Regions from separate parts of the Proteus vulgaris genome, predicted to be linked through region 2. Evidence: riboswitches for the same ligand, from Rfam matches in the RefSeq annotation. Region 2 holds a riboswitch; the other holds the start of a gene.
The links. A riboswitch is a leader RNA that binds a small molecule or an ion and turns the genes downstream of it on or off. The one in region 2 is predicted to bind thiamine pyrophosphate.
Positions count from the first base shown of each region.

Region 1 (8,381 bases), 440 kb from region 2:
CAAGCTGAAGATCTTCAGAACGAGAGTTTGGAAATAAGAAGGCCCAAGGTGTATCTAATGTGACGCGACCCCATAACTCACCATTAATAAAGTTACCAATACGACCTAATCCTAAACCAAACGGGATTAAAGGCGCGACAAAATCAGCCACTTGAAAAAATCCACGTTTAGTACGTTTTGCGAACCAAATCATGGCACAAATTACCCCAATTAAACCACCATGGAACGACATACCGCCATCCCAAACTTTAAAGAGGTAAAGAGGATCATTTAAAAAGACTGGCAGATTATAGAATAAAACATAACCTAAGCGACCACCGATAAACACACCAACAAAACCGACATAAAGTAATGTTTCAACTTCATTTTTATTCCAACCACTATTCGGTTTTGCGGCTCGTCGATTTGCAAGCCATAAGGCAAAGACAAATCCAACTAAATACATCATACCGTACCAGTGTAATGACACAGGCCCGATAGAAAACATAACGGGATCAATCTCTGGAAATTTAAGGTAGCTTATACTCATTATTCCCTACTTCACTTAATTAATAATTTCTGTGTTTGCTCTTTATCACCAACACAGAAAAGGCTTATACAAAGGCATGTCAGATACCTCCGCGAATTAATCCACCTAATCCCTGCCTTTCCATAAATTCAGAAGACAATTTTTTGATTTCTGTTGCTGTTTCAGCTTGCAACACTTGTTGCATAAAAGGCTGTAACACCACAGGATCAAGATGGCGTAATAAGTATTTTACCCTAGGTAAACTACGTCCACTCATGCTTAACTGCCTAAAACCAAGCCCTATTAACAGCAATGCCCCGATAGGTGTTCCTGCCATTTCGCCACAAACACTGATTGGTAACTGGTAATATTGGCATTGTGTCGCAATCAAACTCAATGAACGCAATAATGCAGGATGCAAATTATCATAGAGTGATGCAACATGGGTATTATTACGGTCGACTGCAAGCAAGTATTGAGTTAAATCGTTTGTTCCAATAGAGATAAAATCAACCCGATTAGCTAATTGTGACAACATAAATACCAACGAGGGAACTTCAAGCATAATACCTAACGGTGGTAGAGCACATTCACATTTTAACTCTCGACTCACTTCATCACATGCACGTAATAGCAATGTTCTCGCTTCGTCAATTTCATCAATACTTGTCACCATCGGCAACAATATTTTCAAATTTTTAAATTCGAGGTTTGCTTTTAGCATAGCACGAAGCTGAATAAGGAAAATTTCAGGTTGATCGAGTAATATTCTTATTCCTCGCCAACCCAAGCAAGGATTTTCCTCATTAATGGGCATATAAGGAAGTTGTTTATCTGCACCCACATCTAATGCACGTAACACAACGGGTTTATCAGGGAAAAAAGAGAGTATTTCACGATAGCGATTTTTTTGTTCATCTTCTGATGGAAAACCGCTTTGTAGCATAAAAGGAATCTCTGTCCGATATAAACCAACACCGTCTATTCCCACGCTAATACGTTGCTCGTATTTAATATTTAATCCCGCATTCAATTGAACACTAACCGATTCACCATTTTTGAGAACAGCTTGCTGTTCTAATTGATCTTCTGCAATCTGGCTTAATACACTTTCTTCATCAATAATCTGTTTATATTCTTGAGTAATAAAAGGCTCTGGTTCAATAAAAATCTCACCACGATAACCATCAAGAATAAGCATACGATTATGTAAAAGTTCAGGTTGAATATCCGCGCCCATAATCGCGGGAATTCCCATTGCTCTAACAAGGATCGCTGAATGAGAGTGTGTTGCACCATCTCGCACAATCACACCCGCAAGTTGTTGTTCAGGTAATTCTGCCAATAAACTTGCGCTTAATTCATCTGCCACCAAAATAAAGCGCTCAGGCCAAATATTGGTTGAACTGACTTCATCATCTAAATGAAATAATAAACGCCGTCCTAATGCTTTTAGATCAGAGGCTCTTTCTCTCATGTAGCCATCTTTCAGGCTAGAAAATTGTGACGAAACTTTCTCAACAACCACTTTTACAGCCCATTCTGCGACATATCCCTGAGTAATAATCGCTGTCATTTTGTGTTTAAGTTGGGGATCATTAAGTAGATGCGAGTAGAGATCAAAAATGGCGGCACTCTCTTTTTGTGCATTCGCCATAAAACGTTTACTAAAACGGCGACATTCTGCCGTGGCATCTTCTAAAGCCACTGTGAGTCGATTTAATTCCGCCTTAATATCAAGCGCGCTAGCTTTAAATACATTTTCAAGAACTGGCTGGGAAATTTCTTGCCAACCATAAGCCATTACCACTCCGGTCGAAACTGATAATGCTTTAATGCGACTTTGACGATATTGCCCAAATAGCCCTTTAGTTTGTACTTGCGATAATGTTGCGCCTAATTGTGTTGCTAACGTCACCATAAAAGACTCTTCGCTCTCGTTAAATAAGCGACGCTCTTTTTGTTGAACAACTAAAACACCAAGGAGTTGACGACGATAAACAATAGGTACACCAAGGAAAGCACGCAGATCGTCTTCTTTTACTTGAGGAAGGTATTTAAAACTAGGATGCTCGCGAATATCTGCGAGATTGATAAGCTCAGAAAGGCGTCCAACTTCACCAACAACGCCTTCATCAAACGAGAGGCTAACGGCACGTCCTCTGGGTTTTTTAAGTCCTTTTGTGGCCATTAGATAAAAACAACTACGTTGCTTATCAGCAAGATAAATAGAACACACATCCGTGTGCATTGCCTGACACGTTTCCTTGACTAAGAGTTCAAGTGCTTCTGGAAGCCCTGCTGCCATAGCCACTTTTTCTACAATTTCTCGCAAACGTGTCAGCATAGTGTTATCTAATACCTTTTACGCCGATATCCATACGATGGACGAGGTAAAGACATTTGTTCTTGCAATGGCATGACTACTGGTGCGAACTCTTTCATTACACGACGATAAACATCGCGTTTAAAAGAGACGACTTGTCGAACGGGATACCAATAACTCACCCAACGCCAGCCATCAAATTCTGGCGTTTTGCTTTGTTGAACGTTAATGTCCTTATCATTACTTGTTAACTGCAAAAGGAACCAACGCTGTTTTTGTCCAATACAAACAGGTTTTGTGTCCCAACGCACCAAACGCTTAGGCAACTTGTAACGTAACCAGTTACGTGTGGAGGCAAGAATTTTAACATCCTTGCGACTTAACCCAACTTCTTCGAACAACTCTCGGTACATTGCCTGCTCTGGCGATTCTCCAGGGTTAATTCCTCCTTGAGGAAACTGCCATGAATGTTGCCCATAGCGACGAGCCCAAAGCACTTGCCCTTGCCGATTACAAATTACAATCCCTACATTCGGGCGGTAGCCATCATCATCGATCACTAGACTACCTCAATAACCAAATTTGAAAGATAACTCATTGTTTCATACTACTCACAGACGGTAAACCTCTATCAACAGACTTTGCACAACGCGTGGATTTATCTACAATGGGAAAGTCTCAACGGGGTGCCTTTTTAGGCTGAGAAAAACCCGTGGAACCTGATCCAGCTAATACTGGCGTAGGGATTTGAGTCAGGATGATGCAATATTTTATAATTTGCAGTCCTCACTCCTCAGATCCTTCCTGACTTTTTACTGAGGAACTAAATGTGTTAACTAAATCGCTTCGCTTTACTTTCCTACTGGGTGCACTGAGTGTAATAAGCACGTTCTCAGCGCAAGCTAATACTCAAAAACCGACACTCACTGTATATACTTATGATTCTTTTACCGCAGATTGGGGCCCAGGACCTGCCATTAAAAAAGCATTTGAACAACAGTGTGATTGTGAATTAAAGCTTGTTGCCCTTTCTGATGGTGTTTCTTTGCTAAATCGCTTACGTATGGAAGGTGGCAAGAGTAAAGCTGACATTATTTTAGGTTTGGATAACAATCTGATACATGCGGCCAAAGAAACTGGGCTTTTTGCACCAAGTAATATCGATACATCAAAACTCGCCTTACCTGAAAAATGGACTGACGACACCTTTGTACCTTATGACTACGGTTACTTTGCGTTTATTTATGATAAAAACCGTATTGCTAACCCACCCAAAAGCATGGATGAGTTACTAAATAGCCAAGAAAAGTGGAAAATACTGTATCAAGATCCTCGTACCAGTACACCAGGCTTAGGCTTAATGCTATGGATGCAATCACTTTATCCTGAAAACACCGCCTCTCAATGGAAGAAATTATCTGAGAAAACCCTTACCGTTACAAAAGGTTGGAGTGAGTCTTATGGCTTATTCTTAAAAGGTGAAGGTGATTTTGTGCTAAGTTATACTTCATCTCCGGGTTATCATATTTTAGCGGATAAAAAAGATAACTATGCAGCGGCTATTTTCTCTGACGGACACTATTTACAAGTCGAGGTTGCAGCTAAACTCAAATCGAGTAAACAACCTGAATTAGCTCAGCAATTTATGCAATTTATGCTCACTCCGGCTTTCCAAGAAACAATTCCTACCACCAATTGGATGTATCCCGTAATAGATATGCCATTACCAGATGTCTATTCGGTGATGCCTAAACCAGAAAAATCATTGCAATTTGATGCAGATGTTGTCGCTAAAGAGCGCCAAACATGGACGCGTAATTGGCAATCTGCGGTTAGTCGCTAATGAGAAGATGGCTTATCCCGGGGCTATGTGCCTCGGGTTTACTGCTTATTGTGGCTTTATTGTCATTTGGTGCATTATGGTTTAATGCGCCAAGTGGCGAATTATCCTCTATTTTTGCTGATGACTATTTATGGCATGTCGTGCGCTTTACTTTCTGGCAAGCCTTTTTATCTGCCTTATTTTCAATATTACCTGCCATTTGGCTCGCTAAAGCACTTTATCGACGCCAATTTAAAGGTAGAACACTTTTCTTACGTTTATGTGCCATGAGCCTTGTTCTACCCGTTTTAGTGGCACTTTTTGGTATTTTAACGGTTTATGGAAGAGTCGGTTGGATTGCTCAAATTTGTGAATGGCTGGGGATTAATTACCAATTTACCCCTTATGGCTTACAAGGCATTTTATTGGCACACGTCTTCTTCAATATGCCATTAGCAACCCGAATGCTGTTACAAGCTCTCGAAAGTATCTCGCCAGAACAACGCCAGTTAGCCTCACAATTAGGCATGAATGGTTGGCAGCGTTTTCGCTTTCTGGAATTTCCCTATTTATGGCGACAAATACTTCCCACTGCGTCACTGATTTTTATGCTCTGTTTTGCAAGCTTTGCTACTGTACTGGCGTTAGGTGGAGGCCCTGCGGCAACAACCGTTGAGCTAGCAATTTATCAAGCATTAAGTTATGACTACGATTTACATCGTGCTGCACTTTTAGCACTGATCCAGCTCTTTTGCTGTTTAGGCTTAGTGCTTATCAGCCAAAAACTCAAAGGTACACTCTTTGTCGGAGATAGCCAAAAACAGCATTGGCGTGATCCCAATGATCCTCTCTTTAGCAAAATAACCGATACTCTGATTATTATGCTCGCGATCCTTTTTTTAGTCCCCCCTATTTTAGCGGTGATAACAGATGGTCTTAACAGCGAATTAATACGAGTGATACAACAACCCATACTTTGGCGGGCTTTTACAACGTCTCTCATTATTGCGATTGGCGCAGGTATTGTTTGTGTTGTATTAACAATGATGTTGCTATGGAGTAGCCGAGAACTTCGCCTACGTCACTTTAAAAAAGCGGGGCAAGCTATGGAAATGAGTGGGTTGATTATTCTGGCAATGCCGGGCATTGTATTGGCAACAGGTTTTTTCTTGTTATTAAACAATACAATCGGACTCCCTGAATCACCATATACATTAGTGATTTTAACCAACGCATTAATTGCCATTCCTTATGCTTTAAAAGTGCTCGAAAATCCAATGAATGATATTGCTTCACGTTATGGACTTTTATGTCAATCGCTTAATATTCAGGGTATCAATCGACTTCGTTGGATCGAGTTACGAGCATTAAGAAAACCGATTTCACAAGCACTTGCTTTTGCTTGTGTTATTTCTATTGGTGACTTTGGTATTGTTGCTCTATTTGGTAATGAAACATTTAGAACACTTCCTTTCTATCTTTATCAGCAAATTGGGGCTTATCACACGCAAGATGGTGCTGTCACAGCCATGATCTTATTACTACTTTGCTTCTCTCTTTTTAGCCTAATAGAACGATTGGCAGGAAAATCTCATGATTAAATTAGAGCACCTTGCTTATACCTATGAACACCAACACCTTATGTTTGACTTAGCTGTAAACACCGGTGAACGTATCGCCGTATTAGGCCCAAGTGGCGCGGGGAAAAGTACCTTACTCAGCTTAATTGCTGGATTTTTACCTTCTGAAAAAGGAACCCTTTTTCTTAATGGTTGTGATCACACTAAAACTGCGCCCGCAAAACGCCCTATCTCTATGTTATTTCAAGATAATAATTTATTTCCTCATTTAACAGTTAGACAAAACATTGGCTTGGGATTAGATCCGGGGTTAAAACTCACAGATACACAAAAAATACTGTTAGAAAACCGAGCCAAACAAGTTTCTTTAAATGAACATCTTGACCGTTTACCTTCACAATTATCAGGTGGTCAGCGCCAACGTGTTGCCATTGCTCGTTGCCTTGTACGTGAACAACCTATCTTATTGCTCGATGAGCCTTTTTCTGCACTCGATCCCGCTTTGCGTATTGAAATGTTGGCTTTACTAGAACAACTTTGTGAAGAAAAAAAACTGACCTTATTGATGGTTTCACATAGCTTAGAAGATGCTATCAAGATTGCCTCAAGAGCAATTGTGATTGATAACGGAACAATTGTGTATGATGGTAATACACAATCGTTGATAAATGGTGAAGTGGATCAATCACTTATTTTAGGTATTCCCTCTAATTAAATACGCCCTAAATTAACTGTATAAATAACCACTATTTTGGCTATAATAAACACATCTTTAGCGAATTTTTGTGTGTATTAGGTGCCCATGGTTGACCATACTGAACAAGGCTTTATTCTCACTCGCCACTGGAGCGACACCCCAAAAGGTATCGTCGTCTCCTATTGGTTAGCGACAGAAAATGGCCCTCGTAAAGTCACAGTTCCTTTGCAACAAGCGATTGGCTTTGTTGCTCGTCAACATGAAACCGTTTTACGTTCACTTGTGAATAAAAATCCTGATATAGAAATTCGCCCTCTCGATTTAAAAGATTTTGAAAGACAGCCTGTTTTTGGCGTCTACTGCAAACAACACCGACAACTCACTCAACTAGAACAGCAACTCAAAGAGCATCACATACGTCTTTATGAAGCCGATATACGTCCTCATGAACGTTATATGATGGAACGTTTTATCACCGCACCAATTTGGTTTCGTTATCAACAAAACAATACCGTGACACTAAAACCCGCACCTGATTATCGCCCTACACTGCGAACAGTGTCTTTAGATATTGAAACCAGCGAATTCGGTGAACTTTACTCTATTGGACTTGCGGGTTGTGGCGATAATGTTGTGTTTATGCTGACAGATAATTTATCTACAGAGAATGAGAGTCAGCAATCCAAAGGTTATCGATTATGTTATGTCAGTAGCCGATTGCGTTTAATTGAAAAACTTAATGAGTGGATACAACATTACGATCCCGACGCCATTATTGGCTGGAATTTAATTCAATTCGATTTACGTATTTTACATACCCATGCGCAACGTTATGGCGTCAACTTGCTACTAGGCCGCCAAAACAATCCATTGGAGTGGCGCGAGCATGGATTTAAAAAAGGACATTTTTTTGCCTCTGCACAAGGCCGTTTAATTATTGATGGTATTGAAGCACTGAAAATGGCGACATGGAATTTTCCCTCATTTAGCCTAGAATCAGTCGCGCAAAGCCTGTTAGGGGAAGGTAAAGCCATTGATACACCTTATGCCAGAATGGATGAAATTAATCGACGTTTTAAAGAAGATAAGCCTGCGTTAGCCTACTATAACTGGCAAGATTGTGTTTTAGTAAACCGCATTTTTGATGCCACATCTCTTATGGCGTTTTTATTAGAAAGAGCTTGTGTTACAGGACTTTCTGTTGATAGAAGTGGAGGCTCTGTAGCTGCATTTACACACCTTTATCTCCCTTCAATGCACCGCATTGGATATGTTGCGCCTAACCAAGGAGAAAAACCCGAAGAACATAGCCCCGGTGGTTTTGTTATGGATTCAGCTCCCGGCTTATATGATTCGGTTATTGTGCTTGATTACAAAAGCCTTTACCCCTCAATTATTCGTACTTTTTTAATTGATCCTGTTGGAATGATTGAAGGAACACATCAACC
Region 1 is NZ_CP090064.1:3,549,145-3,557,525, forward strand. Features, by position in the region: gene lgt (prolipoprotein diacylglyceryl transferase) at 1-529, opposite strand, end outside; gene ptsP (phosphoenolpyruvate--protein phosphotransferase) at 609-2,855, opposite strand; gene rppH (RNA pyrophosphohydrolase) at 2,864-3,394, opposite strand; TPP riboswitch at 3,507-3,598, shown strand; gene thiB (thiamine ABC transporter substrate binding subunit) at 3,664-4,677, shown strand; gene thiP (thiamine/thiamine pyrophosphate ABC transporter permease ThiP) at 4,677-6,257, shown strand; gene thiQ (thiamine ABC transporter ATP-binding protein ThiQ) at 6,250-6,951, shown strand; gene LW139_RS17060 (DNA polymerase II) at 7,039-8,381, shown strand, end outside.
Region 1: linked by a shared signal. The riboswitch ahead of thiB (thiamine ABC transporter substrate binding subunit) and the one ahead of thiC (phosphomethylpyrimidine synthase ThiC) in region 2 are both predicted to bind thiamine pyrophosphate.

Region 2 (8,381 bases):
TGTCGCAAGACCAGATTGTCGAGCAAGTTCACCAGCATCGAGCGCTGCTTTAAATGCTTGTGCCATTAAAATAGGATTTTTAGCAACAGCAATCGCGGTATTCACTAATACGGCATCTGCACCTAATTCTAAAGCTTCAAGAGCATGGCTTGGTGCGCCAATGCCCGCGTCAACAACAACAGGAATAGAGGCTTGTTCGATGATAATTCGTAGGAAATCACGAGTCTGTAATCCTTGATTAGAGCCAATAGGAGAGCCTAAAGGCATCACAGCGGCACAGCCAATTTCTTCTAAACGACGACATAAAACAGGATCAGCACTGCAGTAGGGCAAAACAACAAAACCTTCTTTTACAAGAATGTCAGCAGCTTTAAGAGTTTCAATAGGATCAGGTAATAAATATTTAGTATCAGGATGAATTTCTAATTTAATCCAATGGGTACCAAAAGCTTCTTTGGCTAAACGAGCCGCAAAAACAGCTTCTTGTGCTGTTTTCGCACCGGATGTGTTAGGTAATAATTTTACCCCTAATGATTTAAGCGGTGCGATTAAATCATCATTACCATTTTTTAAATCCACACGCTTCATTGCCATCGTGACTAATTGGCTACCCGAAGCCTTAATGGCTTCTGTCATTAACGTTGGTGTTGCAAATTTCCCTGTGCCTGTAAAAAGTCTCGATGTGAATGTTGTATCAGCAATTTTTAACATATCAGCCCCCTGCAATTGCTTGGAAGAGAAGAATGGTATCGCCATCATTAATAAAATGTGTTTCCCAGTTGTCACGGGGAACAATGGTTTCATTGATGGCAAGTGCCACACCAATTGGTGGTTGCTCTAGCTGAATAAGGAGCTGACTAATAGTGACAGGCATATCCAGAGAATATTGTTCGTCATTTACGGTAATGTTCATGCTAACCCTCGACAAACAGGACATGTTGTTGATGGTGTTAAACGTAAAGTACTCCAATTTTGTTTTCTACCATCGAAAAGGCGTAGCTTTCCACTTAGAGAACTAGGTAAATCAGAGAGTAGCTTAATGGCTTCAAGTGCTTGAAGTGTACCAATAACACCTACGACAGGGCCTAGAATTCCGGCTGTTTTACAATTTCGCTGTGGTTCTGTTTCATCGGGATAGAGGCAGTGATAGCAACCATGCGTAAAAGGAGGTTCAAACACCATAAGCTGGCCACTAAACCCTACGGCACTACCACTAATAAGTGGAATTTGTTGTGCAACACAAGCACGATTAATCGCTTGGCGTGTGAGCATGTTATCAGTGCAATCTAAAACTAAATCGACCTCTTTAACTAATTTAAGTAATGAATCATCATCAATACGTTGTTTATAAGAAGTGACTTTTATATCTGGATTTAAAGCAAGCAAAGCTTGCTTTGCAATATCCGATTTTGCTTCAGGAATATCTTGAGTGCGATAAAGAATTTGGCGCTGTAGATTAGAAACGTGCAACTTATCATCATCAACTAAAATAAGCTCACCAATACCTGCCCCAGCAAGATAAAGTGATGCGGGAGAGCCTAATCCACCAAGTCCAACAATCAGTACTCTTGCTTGTTGAAGTTTGTTTTGACCCTCTAGGCCAATATCTTCTAACATCACTTGTCGGCTATAACGCATAAAATCATTATCATTTAGCATGACGATTTTCCTTCAACTAATTCTAATAATTTACGCGTTACTTTTTGCCAATCAGATGCTTTTGTTATTGCACTGACTAAAGCAACACTCCCGACGCCTGTTGCAATCACATCAGATACTCTCTCTAGCGAGATCCCACCAATAGCAACAGTGGGAAAATCAGGTGTCTGTTCTACTTGATGTTTGAGTGCCTTCAAACCTTGTGGTTTAGATGGCATATCTTTCGTTGTAGTTGGAAATATATGCCCTAATGCGATGTAAGATGGGCGTAACGCCTTTGCTCTTTGTAATTCTGTTTCGTCGTGAGTGGAAACACCCAGTCGTAATCCTGCTTGTTTAATTGCATCAAGATCAGCAATATCGAGATCTTCTTGACCAAGATGAACACCATAAGCCTGATGTTTAATGGCGAGTTGCCAATAATCATTGATAAACAGTCTTGCGTGGTACTGTTTTCCTAGCCTTATTGCTTCGATGATCTCTTGTTCAATATCTTCTGGTTGTTTATCTTTTATACGTAATTGAAGTGTGGTAACGCCTATTTTCAATAGGCGTTCTATCCATTCAATAGAATCAACAACAGGGTAAAGTCCAAGTTTTTTTTCTGTTGATGCAAAAGGTGTATTAGAGGATCTGTTCATTTTCAGTCACCTCAACACGAGTGATTTCGGCACTGTGGTATAGCTCATTCCCATGCTCTTTAAAGGCTTGAGACATTTGTTCCATACCTGCCGCATAATCACGTACTTCTTGTGTTATCTTCATTGAACAGAATTTAGGACCACACATTGAGCAAAAGTGAGCCACTTTACCTGATGCTTGAGGAAGGGTTTCATCGTGATATTGGCGTGCGGTTTCAGGATCAAGTGCTAAATTGAATTGATCTTCCCATCTAAACTCAAAGCGGGCTTTCGACATAGCATTATCACGGATTTGAGCGCCGGGATGTCCTTTGGCTAAATCGGCAGCATGAGCCGCAATTTTATAAGTAATAAGCCCTTGTTTTACATCTTCTTTGTTTGGTAAACCTAGATGTTCTTTAGGAGTAACATAACAGAGCATTGCACAACCAAACCAACCAATCATTGCTGCACCAATACCTGATGTGAAGTGATCGTAACCCGGTGCAATGTCCGTAGTGAGAGGACCTAATGTATAAAATGGTGCTTCATGACAATGCTCTAATTCTTCTGTCATATTGCGGCGGATCATCTGCATTGGAACGTGGCCTGGGCCTTCTATCATGACTTGAACGTCATATTCCCATGCAATTTTTGTCAGTTCACCTAGAGTATGTAATTCAGAGAATTGTGCTTCATCATTAGCATCTTGAATTGAACCCGGTCTTAGCCCATCGCCCAGTGAAAGGGAAACATCATAAGCGGTACAAATTTCACAGATTTCACGGAAATGCTCGTAGAGGAAATTCTCTTTATGATGTGATAAACACCATTTCGCCATTATCGAACCGCCACGAGACACAATACCCGTTAGGCGTTTTGCCGTCATTGGCACATAACGCAACAATACGCCTGCATGAATAGTGAAGTAATCAACACCTTGCTCTGCTTGTTCAAGCAAGGTATCTCGGAACATTTCCCAAGTGAGATCTTCAGCAATACCGTTAACTTTCTCGAGTGCTTGATAGATTGGAACTGTACCGATAGGAACAGGGCTATTGCGAATGATCCACTCACGCGTTTCATGAATGTAACGGCCTGTTGAGAGATCCATTACGGTATCTGCTCCCCAACGTGTAGACCAAATCAGTTTTTCAACTTCTTCCTCAATGGAGGAGGTTACAGAGGAGTTTCCGATATTGGCATTCACTTTCACTAAGAAATTTCGCCCAATAATCATTGGCTCTGATTCAGGGTGATTGATATTGGCAGGAATGATAGCTCGACCAGCAGCAACTTCTTGGCGTACAAACTCAGGGGTAATATTGTCAGGGAGATGCGCACCAAAGCTGAATCCTGCATGTTGTTGACGTAATACTTCGCTTCGAATACGTTCACGCCCCATATTTTCACGAATAGCAATAAACTCCATTTCAGGTGTGATAATACCTTTTCGAGCATAATGCAATTGCGTCACGCTTTTACCCTGTAGGGCTTTTTTAGGATTAGGCTTTAACGGGAAGCGTAGATGTTCTAATCCTGCATCAGAAAGACGTTGTTGTGTAAAATCAGAGCTTAAGAGTGAAAGCGCTTCAGTATCATTGCGCTCATCAATCCATGATTGGCGAATTTTTTTTAAGCCAAGATTAACGTCGAGTTGAGAAGCCGGATCGCCATAAGGGCCAGAAGTGTCATATACCGGAACAGGTTCATTATCTTCAAAAACAGGGGAATCTTTTGATCCTCCTACTAGCGTTTTATCAAGTTGGATCTCACGCATAGGGACTTGAATATCAGCACGTGATCCTTCGAGGTAAATGCGGTTTGAATTTGGGAAACTGACACCTTGAATGGTGCTGATAAATTCTTGAGCTGCATCACGCTGCTCTTTTCGTGGGCGCAGTTTGTTGTTTGTTGGTGAAATATCTTTAACGGATATAGTTTGATTTTGGGACATAGCATTTCCTAATAAATATCATGCAGGCTGTAGCCTGTCGGGTGAATATTGAGAAAAATGCTTGTCTGGAGGTCGCAGGGAGTATCGACAGATAGGCGTATAAAAAATATACGGATGAAGCTATCAAAAGGTCGAATCACTCTTGTTCCCTTCGCGGGTATTAACCCGATCAGGTTCCGCGGATCCCGAATTAACGGTCTCAGCCTGTGTTTATAATAGCCTTATAAACACTAGGCACTCCGACAAGAAGAAGTCCAGTATATGAAAGATTTTGAAAACTACAAGTCCAGCATGGGTTATTTATTTAAATTCCAATGTTGCTGTTCCCACGCTTTTTCATCCGAAACTTGAGTTAATTTTTTATCTGCATTAACTGCGATAACACGATCCGCTTGGTAACATAATGGAAGGTCATTAGATGAATCAGTATAGAAACAAACATAAAAACTATTAATGTTATTGGCTTCTTTCCATTGATTTAAACGCTCAACCTTTCCTTCTCGAAAGGTAGGAATACCTTCAATAAATCCAGTGTAATGATTGTCCTTAATTTGCATATCAATACCCATTGAAACATCCACATTGAGTTGTTTTGCAATAGCGTGAACGAGAAAGGACATTGTTGCTGAAATAATCATAACGGGAATATTTTGCTGCCGATATTGTGTAATTATTGATATTCCTTGTGGGTAAAGCAGAGGCTGAATTTTTGTTTCAGTAAAGTCATTAATCCAATGATTTATTTTATCTATATTATGATGCTTAAAATATGCTAGATGTTGAAAAAGATATTGGTTTATATCCAGCTTTTCGGCGTAATAGTCTGCAATCATTTGTTCGTCTAGTTTTAGGAAATGAGGATCAGTGACTATTTTTTTATCCCATAAATAACGTGTCCATAAACGACTAGAATCACCCGCTAAAAGCGTTTCATCTAAATCAAAAATCGCAATTTTATTTTGGGTTTTATCAGTCATATTAGCATTCCTTTATTATAAATAAAATTTATGAAACCCCTTTTGAATGTTAATAAATTATAGAGAATAATCATAATACATTGAGAGGGTCTTACTAAAGAGAGTATCCTTAATTCTATATCATTATTTTGGATAGAATTATCATTATGCATTTATATACGTTAACGGGATCAGAGAAAGGCTGGTGGACAGTCAGCCTCGGTGGGCGAGTGTGGTTACCGAAAGGTGAACTCCCTTTTGGTTTTGCAAAGGATTGGGAGCTAGTTGGTCAACACGCCAAAATTGTTGGTGAATGGCAGGGTGAAACTGTTTGGCTTATTCATGGAAAAATGGATAACGATATGTGTTCGCCAAGGCTTATCGCCTCGCAAGATGAGAATTTATTTAAACTAGTGGGTCGTGGTGTTCAGTTAGCAGAGTTTTATCGTTCTCATCGTTTTTGTGGCTATTGTGGTTCTAAAATGCGCCATAGTGAGAGTGAATGGGCTTGTTTATGCGATAACTGTCATGAACGTTATTACCCACAGATTGCCCCTTGTATTATTGTGGGTATTCGTCATGAAGATAAAATTTTACTCGCACATCATGTTAGGCATAAGCATTCCCCTCTTTATACTGTGCTCGCTGGTTTTGTTGAGGTTGGTGAAACCTTAGAAGAGGCCGTCGCTCGCGAAGTATTTGAAGAAAGTAATATTCGTATTCGTAATATTCGCTACGTATCCTCTCAACCTTGGCCGTTCCCTCATTCTTTAATGATGGGGTTTTTGGCTGATTACGATGGAGGAGAGTTGCGCCATGATCCTTCTGAATTAACCAGTGCGGCTTGGTATCGTTACGATCAACTACCACAGATCCCACCTCCAGATACTATTGCGCGACGCTTAATAGAAGATACGATAGCGAATATTAGACAAGATAAAGAAAAGAACTAAATAAAGGCGTTGTCTGCCAACAGTTATTTTTCCAGCATGTTACAATACATACTATTTTGCGGCCCTATTACTGTTAATGGAGTTAGTCATGAGTGAGTTGAAAAACGACCGCTATTTACGTGCGTTGCTGCGCCAACCTGTTGATGTCACCCCAGTTTGGATGATGCGTCAGGCAGGCAGATATCTTCCTGAGTATAAGGAAACACGGGCACAGGCGGGGGATTTCATCTCATTGTGCAAAAATACAGAATTGGCATGTGAAGTGACATTACAGCCTTTAAGACGCTTTCCTTTAGATGCCGCTATTTTATTTTCTGATATTTTAACTATCCCTGATGCAATGGGGCTAGGCCTTTACTTTGAAACTGGTGAAGGACCTCGTTTTAAGTCCCCAATAAATAGCCTTGCCGATATTCAAAAACTGCCAATTCCTGATCCTGAAGACGAACTTGGCTATGTAATGAATGCAGTACGTGCAATTCGTCATGCATTGCAAGGCAGTGTGCCATTAATCGGTTTTTCGGGAAGCCCTTGGACACTGGCAACCTACATGGTGGAAGGTGGAAGTAGTAAGGCCTTCACAAAAATAAAAAAAATGATGTACGCAGAGCCACAAGCACTACATCTATTACTGGATAAACTCGCAGATAGCGTTATCCTTTATTTGAATGCTCAAATTAAAGCGGGTGCACAATCCATCATGATCTTTGATACATGGGGTGGTGTACTAACAGGACGTGATTACCAACTTTTCTCATTACACTACATGCATAAGATTGTTGATGGTCTTATTCGCGAATACGATGGAAGAAAAGTTCCTGTAACCTTATTTACTAAAGGTGGCGGTCGTTGGCTAGAAGCAATGGCAGCAACAGGTTGTGATGCATTAGGGCTAGATTGGACGATTGATATCGAAGATGCACGTCGTCGAGTAGGGGATAAAGTAGCCTTACAAGGTAATATGGATCCTTCTATGCTGTATGCGCCACCAGCTAGAATAGAGCAAGAAGTCGAAACTATTCTTGCTGGGTTTGGTAAAGGCAACGGTCATGTCTTTAATCTTGGGCACGGTATTCATCAAGATGTTCCACCAGAGCATGCTGGTGCATTTATTGATGCGGTTCACCGTTTATCGAAGCCTTATCATCAGGATAATGATTAATACCTCACAATTGCGTCAGGAGCAGACAGAAAAAGCTCAACAAGTTATTTTGACAGACCAATTTACAATGCCTACTTATATTGCTGGTGCTGATGTTGGTTTTGAAGATGGTGGCGCAGTCACTCGCGCTGCCATCGTGATAATGCATTACCCTTCTTTTGAAATTCTTGAATACCAAATCGCGCGAATATCTACAACTCTTCCTTACATCCCTGGTTTACTTTCATTTCGAGAGTGCCCAGCATTACTGTCTGCTTGGCAATTAATTAAACAGAAACCTTCTCTTATTTTTGTCGATGGGCAAGGTATCGCTCATCCTAGAAGGCTGGGTGTTGCCAGCCATTTTGGTTTATTAGTAGACACGCCTACTATTGGCGTAGCAAAAAGTCGTTTATGTGGTACTGATCGGGCGGTCAATGAAGATATGGGAAGTCATGAGCCATTGATGGATAAGAATGAGCAAATAGGGTGGATTTATCGCAGTAAGAAAAAATGTAAACCCCTGTATATATCTCCGGGTCATAAAGTGAGTATGGAAGGTGCTTTGCAGTGGGTTGAGTTGTGTATGAAAGGGTATCGATTGCCAGAACCAACGCGTTGGGCTGATGGTATTGCTTCAAATAGGCGATTATTTGAGCAGTTGAATAAGAATAAGCTCTAAATGACCGGGAAATATGTGGATATTTTTAATTTTCAGGTAAACTGCGCCTAAGTTAAGAAAATGAGTAATCACGAATGTTGAAGAACCCAATCCATTTACGTTTAGAAAAGCTAGAGGCTTGGCAACACCTGACGTTTATGGCGTGCCTGTGTGAGCGAATGTATCCAAATTATCAGGTATTTTGTCGTGAAACAGGATTTGCTGATCCAACGCTTTATCGCCGTATTCTCGATCTGGTTTGGGAAACTTTAACGGTGAAAGATGCAAAAGTGAATTTTGATTCTCAATTAGAGAAGTTAGAAGAAGCTATTCCTGATGCATCTCAATTTGATATTTACGGCGTCTATCCAGCGATTGATGCCTGTGTCGCCTTGAGTGAAGTTGTTCACTCTCGTTTAAGCGGTGAATCGCTA
Region 2 is NZ_CP090064.1:3,992,700-4,001,080, reverse strand. Features, by position in the region: gene LW139_RS18945 (thiazole synthase) at 1-711, opposite strand, end outside; gene thiS (sulfur carrier protein ThiS) at 713-913, opposite strand; gene LW139_RS18935 (HesA/MoeB/ThiF family protein) at 910-1,659, opposite strand; gene thiE (thiamine phosphate synthase) at 1,653-2,300, opposite strand; gene thiC (phosphomethylpyrimidine synthase ThiC) at 2,284-4,236, opposite strand; TPP riboswitch at 4,366-4,488, opposite strand; gene LW139_RS18920 (HAD family hydrolase) at 4,533-5,213, opposite strand; gene nudC (NAD(+) diphosphatase) at 5,360-6,145, shown strand; gene hemE (uroporphyrinogen decarboxylase) at 6,234-7,307, shown strand; gene nfi (deoxyribonuclease V) at 7,300-7,968, shown strand; gene LW139_RS18900 (YjaG family protein) at 8,043-8,381, shown strand, end outside.